DNA from 2 places in the Pseudomonas sp. FP597 genome. Region 1 is predicted to be linked to the other one. Evidence: predicted binding sites of a transcription regulator. Region 1 holds the regulator's gene; the other holds the start of a gene.
The links. Region 1 encodes FliA, which starts transcription of late flagellar genes. Its sites were predicted from a motif close to CTAAAGTTTNNNNNNNNNNNGCCGNTAA; they were not measured.

Region 1 (8,453 bases):
TCCTTGCGGGCGGTGAGGCTCCAGTTGACCACGCGGTCGATGCCACCGGGCAGGTCGACACGCGGCGGGAAGATGATCCAGATCATGATCTGCATCGCACGCTTGAACGAACTCATCGGCGACTGCAACAACGCGGCGCCCACGGTGCCGCCGATCACGATCAGCGCCGCCGGACCGTTGGCCAACGCACCGAGGTGGCCGCCTTCGAGGTAATTGCCGCCAATGATCGCGACAAATGCCATGGTAATGCCGATCAGGCTCAACACGTCCATCAGAGGCAGGCCTCCACCAGGTGCTTGCCGATATCGTCCAAACTGTAGACGGCGTCGGCCAGGTCAGCCTTGACGATGGCCATGGGCATGCCATAGATCACGCAGCTGGCTTCGTCCTGGGCCCAGATCGCGCTGCCGCCCTGCTTAAGCAGGCGCGCACCTTCGCGGCCGTCGGCGCCCATGCCGGTGAGTACCACCGCCAGAACTTTGTCGCCGTAGGATTTGGCCGCCGAACCGAACGTGATGTCCACGCACGGTTTGTAGTTGAGACGCTCATCGCCCGGCAGGATTTTGATCGCGCCACGGCCGTCGACCATCATCTGCTTGCCACCCGGCGCCAGCAGCGCCAGGCCAGGACGCAGGATGTCGCCATCCTCGGCTTCCTTGACGCTGATGCGGCACAGCTTGTCCAGGCGCTCGGCGAAGGCTTTGGTGAACGCGGCGGGCATGTGCTGGATCAATACGATCGGTGCCGGGAAGTTGGCCGGCAGCTGGGTCAACACCCGCTGCAAGGCGACCGGGCCACCGGTGGAGGTGCCGATGGCGACCAGCTTGTAGGCTTTGCGCTTGGGTGCCGGCGAATGCGCGGTTGCCGGCGCCGAGGCCCGTACCGGTGGCGGCGCGGGTCGTGCAAGCGGCGCGGGTGCCGGGCGCCCGAACGAGGAACCGGTGGGCGCGGCCGGTGCCGCCACCGGAGCAGGCGTCGGCGCACTGAACAGGCTGCGACGGTTACTGCGCGAGATGCTGTGGACTTTCTCGCACAGCATCTGCTTGACCTTCTCGGGGTTGCGCGAGATGTCTTCGAAATTCTTCGGCAAAAAGTCCACCGCACCGGCATCCAGCGCGTCGAGGGTCACTCGGGCGCCTTCATGGGTCAGCGAGGAGAACATCAATACCGGGGTCGGGCAGCGTTGCATGATGTGCCGGACTGCCGTGATGCCATCCATCATCGGCATCTCGTAGTCCATGGTGATCACGTCCGGCTTCAGCGCAATGGCTTGATCAATCGCCTCTTTGCCGTTGGTGGCCGTGCCGACCACCTGGATGCTTGGATCGGCGGAAAGAATTTCCGAGACGCGGCGGCGGAAGAAACCCGAATCGTCCACCACCAGGACCTTGACTGCCATAAACACTCCGTTAGGTGGGGCGAGCGAGACCGCCCTGCCCCACCAGAATCAAATACGCCGAGCGGCGTAACGCTTGAGCATGCTCGGAACATCGAGAATCAGCGCGATCCGACCGTCACCGGTGATGGTCGCACCCGACATGCCCGGGGTTCCCTGCAGCATTTTGCCCAAAGGCTTGATGACCACTTCTTCCTGACCCACCAGTTGATCGACGACAAAGCCGATACGCTGGGTGCCCACGGACAGAATCACCACATGACCTTCGTGCTGCTCCTCGTGAGCCGCCGATGCCACCAGCCAGCGCTTGAGGTAAAACAGCGGCAACGCCTTGTCGCGCACGATCACCACTTCCTGGCCGTCCACCACGTTGGTGCGCGACAGATCGAGGTGGAAGATCTCGTTGACGTTGACCAGCGGGAAGGCGAACGCCTGGTTGCCCAGCATCACCATCAGGGTCGGCATGATCGCCAGGGTCAACGGCACCTTGATGACGATCTTCGAGCCCTGGCCCTTGGTCGAGTAGATATTGATCGAGCCGTTGAGCTGGCTGATCTTGGTCTTCACCACGTCCATGCCGACGCCACGGCCCGACACATCGGAAATCTCGGTCTTGGTCGAGAAGCCCGGGGCGAAGATCAGGTTGTAGCACTCGGTGTCGGTCAGGCGGTCGGCGGCGTCCTTGTCCATCACGCCACGCTTGACCGCGATGTTGCGCAATATCGTCGGGTCCATGCCCTTGCCGTCATCGGTGATCGACAGCAGGATATGGTCGCCTTCCTGCTCCGCCGCCAGAATCACCTTGCCGCCACGGGACTTGCCCGAGGCTTCGCGTTCTTCCGGCGTTTCGACGCCGTGGTCGACCGCGTTGCGCACCAAGTGGACCAGCGGGTCGGCCAGGGCCTCGACAAGGTTTTTGTCGAGGTCGGTTTCTTCACCCACCAGTTCCAGGTTGATCTCTTTCTTCAGCTGGCGCGCCAGGTCACGGACCAGGCGCGGGAAGCGGCCGAAGACTTTCTTGATCGGCTGCATCCGCGTTTTCATCACCGCGGTTTGCAGGTCGGCGGTGACCACATCGAGGTTCGACACCGCCTTTTGCATGGCCTCATCGCCACTGCTCAGGCCCAGGCGCACCAGGCGGTTACGCACCAGCACCAGTTCGCCGACCATGTTCATGATGTCGTCCAGGCGCGCGGTATCGACGCGCACGGTGGTTTCGGCTTCACTGGCGGGTTTGTCCGCAGGCGGTGCCGCGGCGGCGGCACGTGCTGGGGCTGGGGCCGGCGTTGGGGCCGCTGCCGGAGCAGGAGCCGGTTTGGCGGCTGGAGCGGCGGCTTTGGCCGGCGCGGCGGCTTTGGCGACAACCGGTGCGGGCGCAGCGACGGCTGCCGTCGAGACGGCTTCGCTGAACTTGCCCTTGCCGTGCAAATCGTCGAGCAGGGCTTCGAATTCGTGATCGGTGATCAAGCCATCAGCGGCGGGCGCAGCGCTGGCTGCAGGCGCGGCGGCGGTGGCGGTGGCAGCGACTGCCGGCAAGGCGTCGGCGGCAAACGTGCCTTTGCCATGCAGTTGGTCGAGCAACGCTTCGAATTCGTCGTCGGTGATGTCGGTGCTGACAGGCGCGGCCGGTGCAGCCGGTGCAGAAGCGGCAGGCGCGACCGCATCGGCAGCGAACTGGCCCTTGCCATGCAACTGGTCGAGCAGCGACTCGAATTCCGCGTCGGTAATGTCTTCGCTGGTCGGCGCCGCTGCCGGGGCCACAGTGGCCGGCGCTTCGGCTTCGGCCTTGACGGCACTGAGCGAGTCGAGCAGCTGTTCGAACTCAGTGTCCGTCACATCGGGCTCAGGCTCCGGTTCAGGCTCCGCTTCGACCACCGGCGCCGCCGAGGTGTCCGCAGGCTCCGCATAGCGCGCCAGGGCGGCCAACAGTTCCGGCGTGGCTGCGGTGATCGGGGCACGTTCACGCACTTGGCTGAACATGCCGTTGACCGCATCCAGTGCTTCGAGAATCACGTCCATCAACTCCGAATCAACGTGACGCTCACCCTTGCGCAGGATGTCGAAAACGTTCTCGGCGATGTGGCAGCACTCCACCAGCTCATGGAGCTGGAGGAAGCCGGCGCCCCCTTTTACAGTGTGAAAACCGCGAAAAATTGCATTGAGCAGGTTCGCATCATCTGGGCGGCTTTCCAGCTCGACCAGTTGTTCGGACAGTTGCTCTAAAATTTCGCCGGCCTCTACAAGGAAATCCTGAAGGATCTCTTCATCGGCGCCGAAGCTCATGTGGGTGCTCCTTAGAAGCCTAAACTGGATAACAGGTCATCTACGTCATCCTGACCTGACACAACGTCTTCACGTTTATCGGCATGAATCTGCGGACCTTCACCCTTGGCGAGATGTTTTTGTGGATCTTTTTCCGAGAGGATCGCTTCGCGGTCATGTTCGATACCGGCAAAACGATCGACCTGGCCTGCCATAAGCACCAATTTGAGCAAGTTACTTTCCACTTCGGTGACCAATTGGGTCACGCGCTTGATCACCTGACCAGTGAGGTCCTGGTAATCCTGGGCCAGCAGAATGTCGTTGAGGTTGCTGGAAACCGTACGGTTTTCCTGCTCGCTGCGTGACAGGAACCCTTCGACCCGGCGGGCCAGTTCACGGAACTCTTCAGCGCCCACTTCGCGGCGCATGAAGCGGCCCCAGTCAACGCTCAGGGCCTGGGCTTCGGTGGCCATGCCGGTCACCAGCGGCGTGGCGTTTTCCACCAGGTCCATGGTGCGGTTGGCCGCCGCTTCAGTCAGCCTGACCACATAGGACAGACGCTCGGTGGCGTCGGTGATCTGTGAGATTTCTTCGGCCTGGGGCATGTGCGGGTCAATCTGGAAATTGACGATCGCGCTGTGCAGCTCGCGTGTGAGCTTGCCCACTTCCTGGTACAGGCCTCGGTCACGGGTCTGATTGAGCTCATGGATCAACTGCACCGCGTCACCGAACTGGCCTTTTTCAAGGCATTCGACCAACTGGTGAGCATGTTTTTTCAGGGTGGACTCAAAGTCTCCCTGTGACGTTTCGTTATGCTCCATAGCTCCCCCGCGATGGCATTAGCCGTGGATGCGTTCGAAGATTTTTTCGATCTTCTCTTTCAAGGCCTGTGCAGTGAATGGCTTGACCACGTAACCGTTGACCCCGGCCTGGGCGGCCTCGATGATCTGCTCACGCTTGGCTTCGGCGGTCACCATCAACACGGGAAGGCTGCGCAGTTTTTCGTCGGCGCGCACGTGGCGCAGCAGGTCGATACCGGTCATGCCCGGCATGTTCCAGTCGGTTACCAGAAAGTCGATGCTCCCGCTGTTGAGGATCGGAATCGCCGTCAGGCCGTCATCCGCCTCGACCGTGTTGGTGAACCCAAGGTCACGCAACAGGTTTTTTATGATCCGCCGCATCGTTGAGAAGTCATCAACGATGAGGATTTTCATGTTCTTGTCCAATTCGACCTCCAAGCAGTCTTAAACGCGCCCAGCACCTGGACGCGCCATTTCAATCAACAGGCATTACACAAATAGGACTGCCGGGGCCACCACGGGCCGAACCACGAAAATCAAACGCCCTCGCGGTATCGCTTTGCAGTGTCCCCACACTGCCTGTCAGCGCGCTCGCCACTCTCCCAAACGCCCCCGCAAACGGGCGGCGCATTGGCTGTGCAACTGGCTGACCCGCGATTCGCTGACACCCAGGACCTCACCGATTTCCTTGAGGTTCAGCTCTTCGTCGTAGTACAGCGCCAACACCAATCGCTCACGTTCCGGCAAATTGGCGATGGCGTCCGCCAACGCACCCTGGAAGCGTTGATCTTCCAGGTCGCGCGACGGCTCCATGTGTGCGCTCGCGCCGTCCTCGTGCAGCCCTTCGTGTTCGCCGTCCTGCAACAGGTCGTCGAAACTGAACAGGCGGCTGCCCAAGGTATCGTTCAAAATCCCGTAATAATCGTCGAGACTCAATTGGAGTTCGGCCGCAACTTCGTGATCTTTAGCGTCGCGACCGGTTTTTGCTTCAATTGCCCGAATTGCGTCACTGACCATGCGCGTATTGCGGTGAACCGAACGTGGCGCCCAATCCCCCTTGCGCACTTCATCGAGCATCGCGCCACGAATGCGGATACCCGCATACGTCTCGAAACTGGCGCCTTTGCTGGCATCGTATTTGGTCGACACTTCGAGCAGGCCGATCATGCCGGCCTGGATCAGGTCTTCGACCTGGACGCTGGCGGGCAGGCGTCCCAGCAGGTGATAGGCAATGCGTTTGACCAGCGGCGCATAGCGCTCGATCAACTCACCCTGGCTGTCACGGGCGGACTTCTTATAAGCGTTATAGCCGTTCGCTGTCATAGCACAGGTCCTGCGCTCGTCTGATGCACCAATCGTTCGACGAAAAACTCCAGATGCCCCCGAGGGTTGGCAGGCAAGGGCCAGGTATCGACCTTCTGGGCAATCGCCTTGAACGCCAAGGCGCACTTGGAACGAGGGAACGCTTCGTAGACTGCACGCTGCTTTTGCACAGCCTTGCGCACGCACTCGTCGTAGGGAACTGCACCAACGTATTGTAAGGCGACATCGAGAAAACGATCCGTGACCTTGGTCAACTTGGCGAACAGGTTGCGTCCTTCCTGCGGGCTCTGGGCCATGTTGGCCAGCACGCGGAAGCGGTTCATGCCGTAGTCACGGTTAAGCAGTTTGATCAGGGCGTAGGCGTCGGTGATCGAGGTGGGTTCATCGCAGACCACCAGCAGTACTTCCTGCGCCGCGCGCACGAAGCTGACCACGGACTCGCCGATCCCGGCGGCGGTGTCGATCACCAGCACGTCGAGGTTGTCGCCAATATCACTGAAGGCCTGGATCAGGCCGGCATGCTGTGCCGGGCTCAGGTGCACCATGCTCTGGGTGCCCGACGCGGCCGGCACGATGCGGATCCCGCCAGGGCCCTGCAGCAGCACATCGCGCAGCTCACAGCGCCCCTCGATCACATCGGCCAGGGTGTGTTTGGGCGTCAGCCCCAGCAGAACGTCGACGTTCGCCAGTCCCAGGTCAGCATCCAGCAGCATGACGCGACGGCCAAGCTCTGCAAGCGCCAGGGACAAATTCACTGACACGTTAGTTTTTCCGACGCCACCTTTGCCGCCGGTCACCGCGATCACCTGTACGGGATGCATGCTGCCCATTTTATTTCTTTACCTTGTCTTGCTTAGACGCAGGCTACATGGCTTGGCCGCGTGAATCGCTTGCAGACCATCGATGTAGATACATTTCACGGTGCTCATCGACTTCAACCGACCCGTTTTGCCGGGTGGTGGTAGAGATCGGCGAACATGTCGGCCATCGCTTCCTCGCTAGGCTCGTCTTGCATTTGTACGCTCACGGCACGGCTGACCAACTGATGACGGCGCGGCAGATGCAAATCATCCGGGATCCGCGGCCCATCGGTCAGGTAGGCAACCGGTAATTCATGGCTGATCGCCAGGCTCAACACTTCGCCCAGGCTGGCGGTTTCATCCAGTTTAGTCAGGATGCAGCCGGCCAGGCCGCAACGTTTGTAGCTGTGATACGCAGCGGTCAGAACCTGTTTCTGGCTGGTGGTTGCAAGCACCAGGTAATTTTTCGACTTGATGCCACGTCCAGCCAGGCTTTCCAGCTGCAGGCGCAACGCCGGGTCGCTGGCTTGCAGGCCGGCGGTGTCGATCAGCACCACGCGTTTGCGCAGCAGCGGATCGAGGGCATTGGCCAGGGATTGGCCCGGATCGACGTGGGTCACCGGCACGTTGAGGATACGGCCCAGGGTCTTGAGTTGCTCCTGGGCACCGATACGATAGCTGTCCATGCTCACCAGCGCGATGTTATGGGCGCCGTATTTGAGCACATAACGGGCGGCGAGCTTGGCCAGGGTGGTGGTCTTGCCCATGCCGGCCGGGCCGACCATGGCAATCACACCGCCCTCTTCCAGCGGCTCGATTTCCGGAGTGGCGATCATCCGCGCCAAGTGGGCCAGCAACATGCGCCAGGCCTGGCGGGGTTCTTCGATTTCGGTGGTCAGTGCCAGCAGGTCGCGGGACAGCGGGCCAGACAGGCCGATGCGTTGCAGGCGACGCCAGAGGTTGGCCTGTTGCGGCTTGCTGCCTTGCAACTGTGTCCAGGCCAGCGACCCCAGCTGGACTTCCAGCAGTTCGCGCAGGCCGTTGAGTTCAAAGCGCATCGAGTCGAACGCGCGCTGGTCGACGCCGGCGGCCGGGGCTGGCGCGGCAGGACGCGGTGGCTCGATGAAAGTCGGCTCGACCAGCGGCTCGGAGGCGGTCAACGGCAGCCCGGCGAACAATTGGCGATTGGTGGTGGCATCGCTGTCGCCACGCATGCTCAGCTCGGCCTGGGCCGAGACGATGCGCGAGGCGGTCTTGCGCAGCTCGTCTTCAAGCTCCATGTTCGGCACGCGCGGGGCCAGGGCCTGAGGGGTGTAATCCAGGGCAGCCGTCAGCTCGACACCGCCGGCAATGCGACGGTTACCGATAATCGCGGCGTCGGCGCCCAGCTCATCACGGACCAGTTTCATGGCCTGACGCATATCGGCGGCGAAAAAACGCTTCACTTGCATAACCCACTACCCTCAGCCGTTGGGCCCTACTGTCGCGACGATAGTCACTTGCTTGTTGTCAGGAATTTCCTGATAAGCCAAAACGTGCAAATTCGGTACTGCCAGGCGTCCAAACCGCGACAACATCGCTCGGACCGGGCCTGCCACCAGTAGAATCACCGGTTGGCCCTGCATTTCCTGGCGCTGGGCGGCGTCAATCAAAGAACGCTGCAGTTTTTCAGCCATGCTTGGCTCCAGCAGAACGCCCTCTTCCTGGCCTTGTCCCGCCTTCTGAATACTATTGAGCAAAATCTGTTCCAACCTGGGCTCCAGGGTGATCACAGGCAGCTCGGAGTCAAGCCCTACAATGCTTTGCACGATTGCGCGGGACAATCCGACACGCACCGCCGCCACCAGCGCGGCGGTATCTTGACTCTTGGCG
Region 2 (8,453 bases), 350 kb from region 1:
AGTCGATTGAAAGGTAAAAAAAACCCTCAAACGAGGGTTTTTATCGGGCACCTAAGGCATCAGGTCATCTGAATGATGGTCTGCATGATGGTGCTCTGGGTGGAGATGGTCTTGGCGTTCGCCTGATAGTTGCTCTGGGCCTTGATCAGGTCCACCAGCTCGTTGGTCAGGTTGACGTTGGAGTTCTCCAGGGAGTTGGCCACGATCGACCCCAAGGTACCGGATTGCGGGGTGTCGTAACCCGGCTGGCCCGAGGCGAACGTCTCTCTCCAGGTGGTACTGCCGGCAGGCTGCAGGCCCTGTTCGTTGTTGAAGCTGGCCAGGGAGATCTGGCCGATGGCCTTGCTCTGCTGGTTGCTGAACGTGGCGAACATGACGCCGTTGCCGTCGATTTTCAGGCCGGTGATCTGACCGGTGGCATAGCCGTCGGTGATCGGTGGGTTACGGTAGGTGGCCGAGTTGTACTGGGTGATGTTCGCCATATTGATGGCGATACCCGTAGGGTTGGCATCCGCGCCGTTTGCCTTCCATACACCGTTGGTCACAGTACCGGGCACCCAACCGGTCAGGGTCAGGGTGGTGCTGGAGCTCCCCCCGGTGACAATGCTCGACAGCTTGCCAGCGCCGTCAAAGGTCAAGGTCGACGCTACAGGCGGCGTAGGCGGGGTACCGCCCGTTGGCGACGAACCGTTCGGGTTGCGACCGTCAATCAGTGTGTAGGCGTTCCACTTGTTGCCGTCGGTTTTCACCAGGTATTGCACCATGGGGTGCGCATTGCCCTGGGAGTCATACAAGGTGGTGCTGTACTGAGTGGTGAACGTGCTGGTATCGGAGGGATCGAACGGCTTGAGCGTCTGGTCGATCACCGGCTCCGAGGAGTTCAGGTTACTGGTGGAGTCGACTTTGGTGGACGCCTTCGGCGGCAGGTTCGACAGGTTCAGTTGCAGGTCGGTCAGGCCGCCCTTGATAATTTTGCCGTCATCATCCGCCGCATAGCCTTGCAGGCGCGAGGTGCCGGTGTTGTTGGTGATGAAGCCGTCCTTGTCGGCACGGAAGGCACCACTGCGGGTGTACTCCAGCGAACCGTCGCTGCCCTTCTGCACGAAGAAGCCGCCGCCCTGGATCGCCATGTCCAGAATACCGCCGCTGCCGTTGACGTCACCCTGGGTGAACTGCTGGGACACCGCCGCCAGGTTCACGCCATTGCCGATGCTGTTCTGGCCGGTGCCCAGCTTGGACGCCGCGTAGATGTCGGCGAATTCCGCACGGGACGACTTGAAGCCAGTGGTCGCGACGTTGGCAATGTTGTTACCGGTCACGTCCAGCTGTTTGTTGGCCGCATAGAGGCCGCTAAGGCCGATGTTAAAAGACATGTTTCTCTCCCTCTGCCGTATCTAGCCGGCTCTATGTACCAATAGTCTGAATTTGCGACAGCTTCACGCTGCCCATGCCACCTGCAAGGTTCAGCAGCATTTCGCCGCCGGTCTTGCTCAACGTCACGCTGGTCACCGTTGCCGGCAGCGAAGTCGCCAGGGCCACGGAGTCGCCCTTGTCATTCTTGGTCGTGGCCGCAAAGGTGTAGGTGCCGGCTGGCGCGACCTCGCCGTTGTCGTTCTTGCCATCCCAGATAAAGTCCGACGTACCAGCGTTCTGAGCACCCAGATCGAGAGTGCGCACCACGTTGCCGTCTTTGTCGGTGATCTTCACGGCGACGTTGCCGGTCGCCGCTGTCACCGCCACCGAACCGGTCATGCTCTTGCTGGTATCCACCAGTGCCTTGTCGGTCTGGGTGATGATCGAACGCCCCACCAGCGACGAAGCCTGCAGCGCCTGCGAGGAGCTGAAGTTGCTGGAGATGTTGTTCACCGAATCGTTCAGGGTATTGATGCCTTCCAGGCTGCTGAACTGCGCCAGCTGGGCCACGAAGGCACCGTTGTCCTGGGGCGACAGCGGGTTCTGGTTTTTCAGTTGGGTCACCAGCAGCTGCAGGAACGCGTCCTTGCCCAGCGACTGGTTGCCCGTCGCGGCCTTGGAAGCGTCACCCAGGCTGCTGTTGTCCGTTGCAGTCTTGACCTTGGAATTGAAAAGGTCCTGGACTGCCGTGTTGGTAGACGTATCAACGATGGCCATTATTGGCGCCCCTTATCACTGACCCAGGGTCAGGACCTTCTGCATCATGGTTTTGGCGGTGTTCATCATTTCCGCGTTGGTCTGGAACGAACGGCTGGCGGAAATCATGTCTGCCATTTCCTCGACCACGTTGACGTTCGGGTAGTACACGTAGCCTTTTTCGTTCGCCGCCGGGTGATTGGGCTCATAACGCGCTTCAAGGTTGCTCTGGTCTTCGACCACGCCGAGCACCTGCACGCCTTTGCCGGCGGCGTCCTGCTCCTGGAACAGCGAATCGCTGCCACCGTTCTGGCCGGCCTGGAACATGGTGGCGAACACCGGGTGACGGGCGCGGTAGGTCTGGTCAATGCTCGAAGACACGGTCTCGGCGTTGGCGATGTTACTGGCGACGGTGTTGAGGCGCGTGGTCTGGGCACTCATGCCACTACCGGCAATATTGAAAACACTGGACAGGGACATGGCTTACTCTCCACGCAGGGCTGACATCAGCCCTTTGAATTTGCTGTTGAGCAGGGTAAAGCTGGCCTGAAAGTTCACCGAGTTCTCGGCGTAGGCCGATTGCTCCAGCTGGGCGTCGACGGTGTTCTGGTCGATCGACGGCTGCATCGGCGTGCGATACAGCAACGACTCGTCACCACTGCTCAGGCCTTGCGCTTCGATATGACGGCTGTTGGTCATGTTCAGGGCGAAGGTGCCGTTCTTGGTCTTGTCCTGCTGTGCGGCGAGCACGGCGGAGAAGTCCAGGTCCCGAGCCTTGTAGTTCGGGGTGTCGGCGTTGGCAATGTTGTTGGCCAGGACTTCGGCACGCTGGGCGCGGAAGCCCAGGGCTTGTTCGTGGATACCGAGCGCTTTATCGAAGCTGATGCTCATGGCGGAAACCTTTAGGCTGACCTGCTGTTCGTTAACAGGGCTATAGCAAGGCGCATGCCAATTCTCCGAAGGCCCGTATACCAAGGGTTTGCGAGGTGCTTGCCGGCGGCAATGCCAGAAAAGCGGCAATCGGTTTCCGCGTGGTGCCAGTAAAGCGGCAATGGGGAGTTGCCGCTCGTTCGAAACTTGCCGCAAAAAAAATGTGGGAGGGGGTAAGCCCCCTCCCACATTTTGACTGGTACGACGGCTTATTTAGCCTGGTAGATGATGCCCGGGCTGCACTGCACCATCTGGAAATGATCCGGCAAGCCATTCAGCGCCTCGGACGCACCAAGGAACAGGTAGCCGCCGCGCTTGAGGGTGCCATGGATGCGCAACAGGATGTCTTTCTTCACCTCGGCGGAAAAGTAGATCAGCACATTGCGGCAAAACACCATGTCGAACTTGCCCAAACTGGCGTAGCTGTCGAGCAGGTTGAACGAACGAAACTCCACGCGGTTCTTGATCGGCGCCTTGATCGCCCAACGTCCGGCCCCTTTGGGCTCGAAGTAACGTTGCAGGCGCTCCTGGGACAACCCACGGCCCAGCGCCAGGCTGTCGTACTCACCGGTCTTGCAGTTGGTGAGCATGGTGCCGGACAGGTCGGTGGCGACAATTTGCGCGCCGGCCTTCAGCTGGCCCATGTTGGTCCGTTCGAACTCATCGATGGACATCGAGATCGAATACGGTTCCTGCCCCGAAGAGCAGGCCGCCGACCAGATGCGCAAACGCTGGCCCGGACTGGCCTTGATGGCCTCGGGCAGCACTTTGCTCTTGAGCACCTCGAACGGATAGGTGTCGCGAAACCACAAGGTTTCATTGGTGGTCATGGCGTCGACCACCATCTCTTTCAGGCCGCCGCGAGGCTGGCCCTGGATCCGCTGGACCAACTCGCCCAGGGACTTGATACCCTGCTGTTCCATCAGCTTGTTGAGACGGCTGGACACCAGGTATTGCTTGTTTTCACCAAGCAATATGCCACAGGCCTTTTCCAGGAATACCCGGAACTGCTCAAAATCCAAATTACCTGTCGACACTGATACCGCCTCTAAAATCGTATGACCGCCAGGGAAAAAAGCCCTAGCCGTGATCTGCTGCCTTGATCCGGTCAACTACCCGGGATGCCAGGTCATCAGGCCGGAATTTGGCCAGGAAGTCATCGGCACCGACCTTCTTGACCATCGCCTGGTTGAATACACCTGACAATGAAGTATGCAGGACGATATGCAATTTCTGCATACGTGGATCGCTGCGTATCTCGGCCGTGAGAGTATAACCGTCCATTTCCGGCATCTCGATGTCGGAAATCATCATCAAGAATTCTTCTTCCGGTTTCTTGCCTTCCTCCACCAGCTTGCGCAGGTAATCCAACGCCTGGCGGCCATCGTTGAGCGCCACCACATCCACACCGACGGTCTGCAGGCAACGGGTCACCTGTTTGCGCGCCACCGAGGAGTCATCCACCGTGAGCACACGCAGTGACACCGCCTTGTGTGCCGTCTCGGCATCCACCACACCGACCGAAATATTCTCCGAGGTCGGGGCAACTTCGGCGAGGATCTTCTCCACGTCGATGATTTCCACCAACTGGTTATCCACCCGCGTCACCGCCGTCAGGTAGTGATCGCGGCCGGTGCCCTTGGGCGGCGGATGGATCTCTTCCCAGTTCATGTTGACGATGCGCTCCACCGAGCGCACCAGAAAGCCCTGGGTCTTGGTGTTGTATTCGGTAATGATCACGAACGGGTTTTCGCGGTCCTGCAAACCTGCCGACCCCGTCGCCAGCGCGAGGTCAAGAATCGGGATGGTCGCACCCCGAATGTTTGCCACCCCACACACCACCGGGCTGGATTTGGGCATGATCGTCAGCTTGGGGCATTGCAGCACTTCCCGCACCTTGAACACGTTGATGCCATACAGCTGCTTGCCGTCCAGACGAAACAGCAGCAACTCCAGGCGATTCTGCCCTACAAGCTGTGTGCGCTGGTTTACTGAATCCATTACACCTGCCATGCCCAGACTCCTACGCTAAAACCTTTGAGGTGCGACGCGCACCCGACACTAAACGGCACGAGCTTTGCTATTTACTGGCCATGGACATTAAAACGACAGTTTCCCGACGCCCCAGGTTCCCACGGTATCGCAGATGGCTCTGCGTCTCGGTGGCGCTGCTTGCTGTGTGCATGGGCGCCACGGCCCGCGCAGACAACGTCACCTTGCCTGATCTCCTTATCGGCGTCACTCAGGGCTTTCTTGAGTTCACTGTAGAAGATTATCTGGCAACCACACAGACACCGGGGCGTTATGAAATCCAGGTCAACCCGCTGGACCCGCGCCTGCGCATGCCCATGTGCGACAAGGAATTGACAGCGACCCTGGAAAGCCCCGCCCAACCCATCGGTCGCGTGACGGTGCGCGTACGCTGCGACGGCGCCTCGCCGTGGACGGTGTTCGTGCCGGCTCAGGTCAAGTTGTACCGCGATGTGGTGGTGGTTGCCCGGCCGCTGAAACGCACCAGCATCATCGGTTTCGAGGACGTCGTGCTGCGCGAACGCGATATCAGCCAGATCAACCAGGGCTACCTGACGTCGCTCGATCAGGCGCTCGGGCAAAAATTGACCCGACCAGTGGTCACCGACCAAGTCATTACCCTGGTGCACCTGGAACAGGCCGAGGTGATTCGCAAGGGCGACCAGGTGGTGATTTCCGCCAGCAGCGGCACTCTGAACGTGAAAATGCCGGGTGAAGCCTTGTCCAACGGCGGCATGAGTGAACAGATTCGGGTAAAGAACCTCAATTCCAATCGTGTGATCAAGGCGCGGGTCACGGCGCCCGGCCAAGTCGAGGTGGCGCTATAGATTGCTGGTACAGGACGCCAGGTTTTCCTACACTGTGTGCGAAGTATTCTCTGCGCAGATTTATTGTCATTCGCGCCTAAAGTTCGTCCGGGTATTGCCGAAAACATGGCAAGCGTCCAAATACCCAGAGGTTTTTTTATCATGGTCATCGATTTCACACGTTTGAATAACACCCCGTCGACGTCAGGCTCTACGCGCACTACCGGTGCCAAAGAAAGCGTCGAAGCCAAGGCCCAGCCACTGCCCGCCAAGGCAGAACAGGCAAGTGCCAGCCAGAGCGGGGAATCCGTACACCTGAGCAATGAGGCTCAACAGTTGCAGAAGGTCACTGACTCGCTGCGCGATCAACCGGTGGTCAATAAAGCCCGTGTGGCCGAATTGAAACAGGCAATCGCCGATGGCAGCTATACAGTCGACAGCAACCGTGTAGCCAGCAAGCTGCTTAATTTCGAAGCCGAGCGCTAGGCAAATGCCTGCGCCGGGCTTTTGGACGCTTAAACCCCAAGGCCAGCCATGCATCACGACGAAAATTTGCTGCAACTGATCATTGATGATCTAGCGCCGACGCAACAATTGCTCGAGCTGCTCAAAGAAGAATCCCTGGCCCTCTATGGCCGGGACATGCCGCTGCTGGAAGAAATCCTGGCGCGCAAGCAGTCGTTGATTGTCCTGCTGGAACAGCACGGCAAGAAACGCAGCCAAATCCTCATCAGCCTTGGCCTGCCGGCAGACCACGACGGCCTGGCTCAACTGGCCAGCCACTCCTCGGTCGGCGACCAACTGCTCTCCCAGAGCATAGAACTCACTCAATTGCTCGCCCAGTGCCAGGAAGCCAACCTGCATAACGGTCAGTCGATCCAGCTTCAGCAAGCTACGACGGCCAACCAGTTGCGTATACTGCACGGCGGGGAGCCTCCAGCCCTGTATAACGCACAAGGCTCCACCTCGCGTCTGGTCAAGCCAAGCACCCGCAGCCAAGCCTGACACCGGTTTACAGCGCGGCCTATCCAAGGCGTGCAAGATGCTGGCAAAATGCCGGTTCTGCGTGCAGTCGTACTTTGTCTGGAGATGGAAGAACCGTGTTCAACGCCCTTAATGCGGAAGATGCTCCGCAGCCACCCAAGGTGCTCACCACGCCTCTGGAAATCGCCGGCACCTTGCGGATGCTGCAAGACAGTCATGATCCGTTGATCATCACCTTCCATGAGCGCAGCCAACGCTTCCAGAGCTATCTGGTGGACGTCAACCGTGAACGCGGTACCCTGGCGCTGGATGAAATGATCCCGCGCGACGGCGAGCGCCACCTCGAAAACGGCGAGCCCTTTCGCATCGAAGGCTTCCACGATGGCGTACGCGTCGCCTGGGAAAGCAACGGCAGCCTGACCACCAGCGAAAAAGACGGCCACCGCATCTACACCGGCAGCCTGCCGAACGAAGTGGTCTACCACCAGCGTCGCAACGCCTTCCGGGCCGCGCTGAAACTGGCACAACTGGTCAATATCGAACTGGGTGGCGAAAAACTCAAGGCGCCGGTCAGCGGCAAATTGCTGGATATTTCCGCCACCGGCTGCAAGTTGCGCTTTGAAGGCGACATTTCCGAACGCCTGCAACTGGGCCAGGTCTACGACCGCTTCGTCGCCGCACTGCCCTTTGGCAGCATGACCACCGCCGTGGAACTGCGCTATCTGCACTTCGAAGATAAGATCAACACCACGTTCGCCGGCGTGCGCTTCCACAACATGAGCGGCCTGGTGCAGCGCCAGGTTGAGCGTTTTGTGTATCAGCTGCAGCGTGAAGCGCGGCGCTTCGACAAAGACGACGACTTTTAAAGCATAAACGGCGTAACAAAAAACGGGCAGACCCTTTGAGGATCTGCCCGTTTTTGCATTCAGGGGCGCGCCCTGCTCAAGTCGTGGGGGTGTTCGTCCGGGTCAAGGGGGTCGGGCGGCGCGTCGGCGGCGGGCTCCTCGGCCATCGGCTGCTCCGGCTCAGCCGCAGGCTCAGGTTCCACCGTCGTCTGCATCTGGTCCTGCACCACTTGCTCATCCACCCGCGGGTCAAGGGCCGCCACCAGTGGCGAGCTGGACATACTGTCAGGCATCGCCACGTGATGCAGCGGCGCATCCTCGACCTGATGCAGGTTGGTCACCGCCTTCGGCCGAATGCGCCACACCAGGATCAATGCGCACAAGCTGAAAAACGCATAGAGCATCTGGCTGCCGAACAGCTTCATGACCACACCCGCCAACAGCGGTCCGATGCTGGCGCCGACGCCGTAGGTCACCAGCAGCATGGCGGTCAGCGATACCCGGCGATCGCCTTCCACATGGTCATTGGAGAACGCCACCGCCAGTGGATACAGGCAGAACTGCACCAGCGAACACAGGAAACCCGCAACGAATAACATTTCCAGCGGCACCCGGGTCATGATCGCCAGCGGCAACGCCGCCACCGCCAGGCACAGGGCAAAACAGCGAATCAGCAGCGCTCGGTCATAACGGTCCGACAACCAGCCCAGCGGCCACTGCACGAGCAAGCCGGCAAAAATGCAGCTAC

Region 2: flgM (flagellar biosynthesis anti-sigma factor FlgM) is a predicted target of FliA. The motif match lies at 5,974-6,001, and genes of this name have one in related genera.

Annotation. Positions count from the first base shown of each region.
Region 1 is NZ_CP117432.1:4,582,478-4,590,930, forward strand. Features, by position in the region: gene PSH66_RS20840 (flagellar motor protein) at 1-272, opposite strand, end outside; gene PSH66_RS20845 (chemotaxis response regulator protein-glutamate methylesterase) at 272-1,399, opposite strand; gene PSH66_RS20850 (chemotaxis protein CheA) at 1,448-3,679, opposite strand; gene PSH66_RS20855 (protein phosphatase CheZ) at 3,691-4,479, opposite strand; gene PSH66_RS20860 (chemotaxis response regulator CheY) at 4,498-4,872, opposite strand; gene fliA (RNA polymerase sigma factor FliA) at 5,041-5,781, opposite strand; gene fleN (flagellar synthesis regulator FleN) at 5,778-6,611, opposite strand; gene flhF (flagellar biosynthesis protein FlhF) at 6,716-8,032, opposite strand; gene flhA (flagellar biosynthesis protein FlhA) at 8,045-8,453, opposite strand, start outside.
Region 2 is NZ_CP117432.1:4,933,252-4,941,704, forward strand. Features, by position in the region: gene flgE (flagellar hook protein FlgE) at 60-1,373, opposite strand; gene flgD (flagellar hook assembly protein FlgD) at 1,405-2,130, opposite strand; gene flgC (flagellar basal body rod protein FlgC) at 2,146-2,589, opposite strand; gene flgB (flagellar basal body rod protein FlgB) at 2,593-3,000, opposite strand; gene cheR (protein-glutamate O-methyltransferase CheR) at 3,249-4,076, opposite strand; gene PSH66_RS22515 (chemotaxis protein CheV) at 4,120-5,052, opposite strand; gene flgA (flagellar basal body P-ring formation chaperone FlgA) at 5,133-5,897, shown strand; gene flgM (flagellar biosynthesis anti-sigma factor FlgM) at 6,039-6,362, shown strand; gene PSH66_RS22530 (flagella synthesis protein FlgN) at 6,411-6,881, shown strand; gene PSH66_RS22535 (flagellar brake protein) at 6,977-7,726, shown strand; gene PSH66_RS22540 (MFS transporter) at 7,786-8,453, opposite strand, start outside.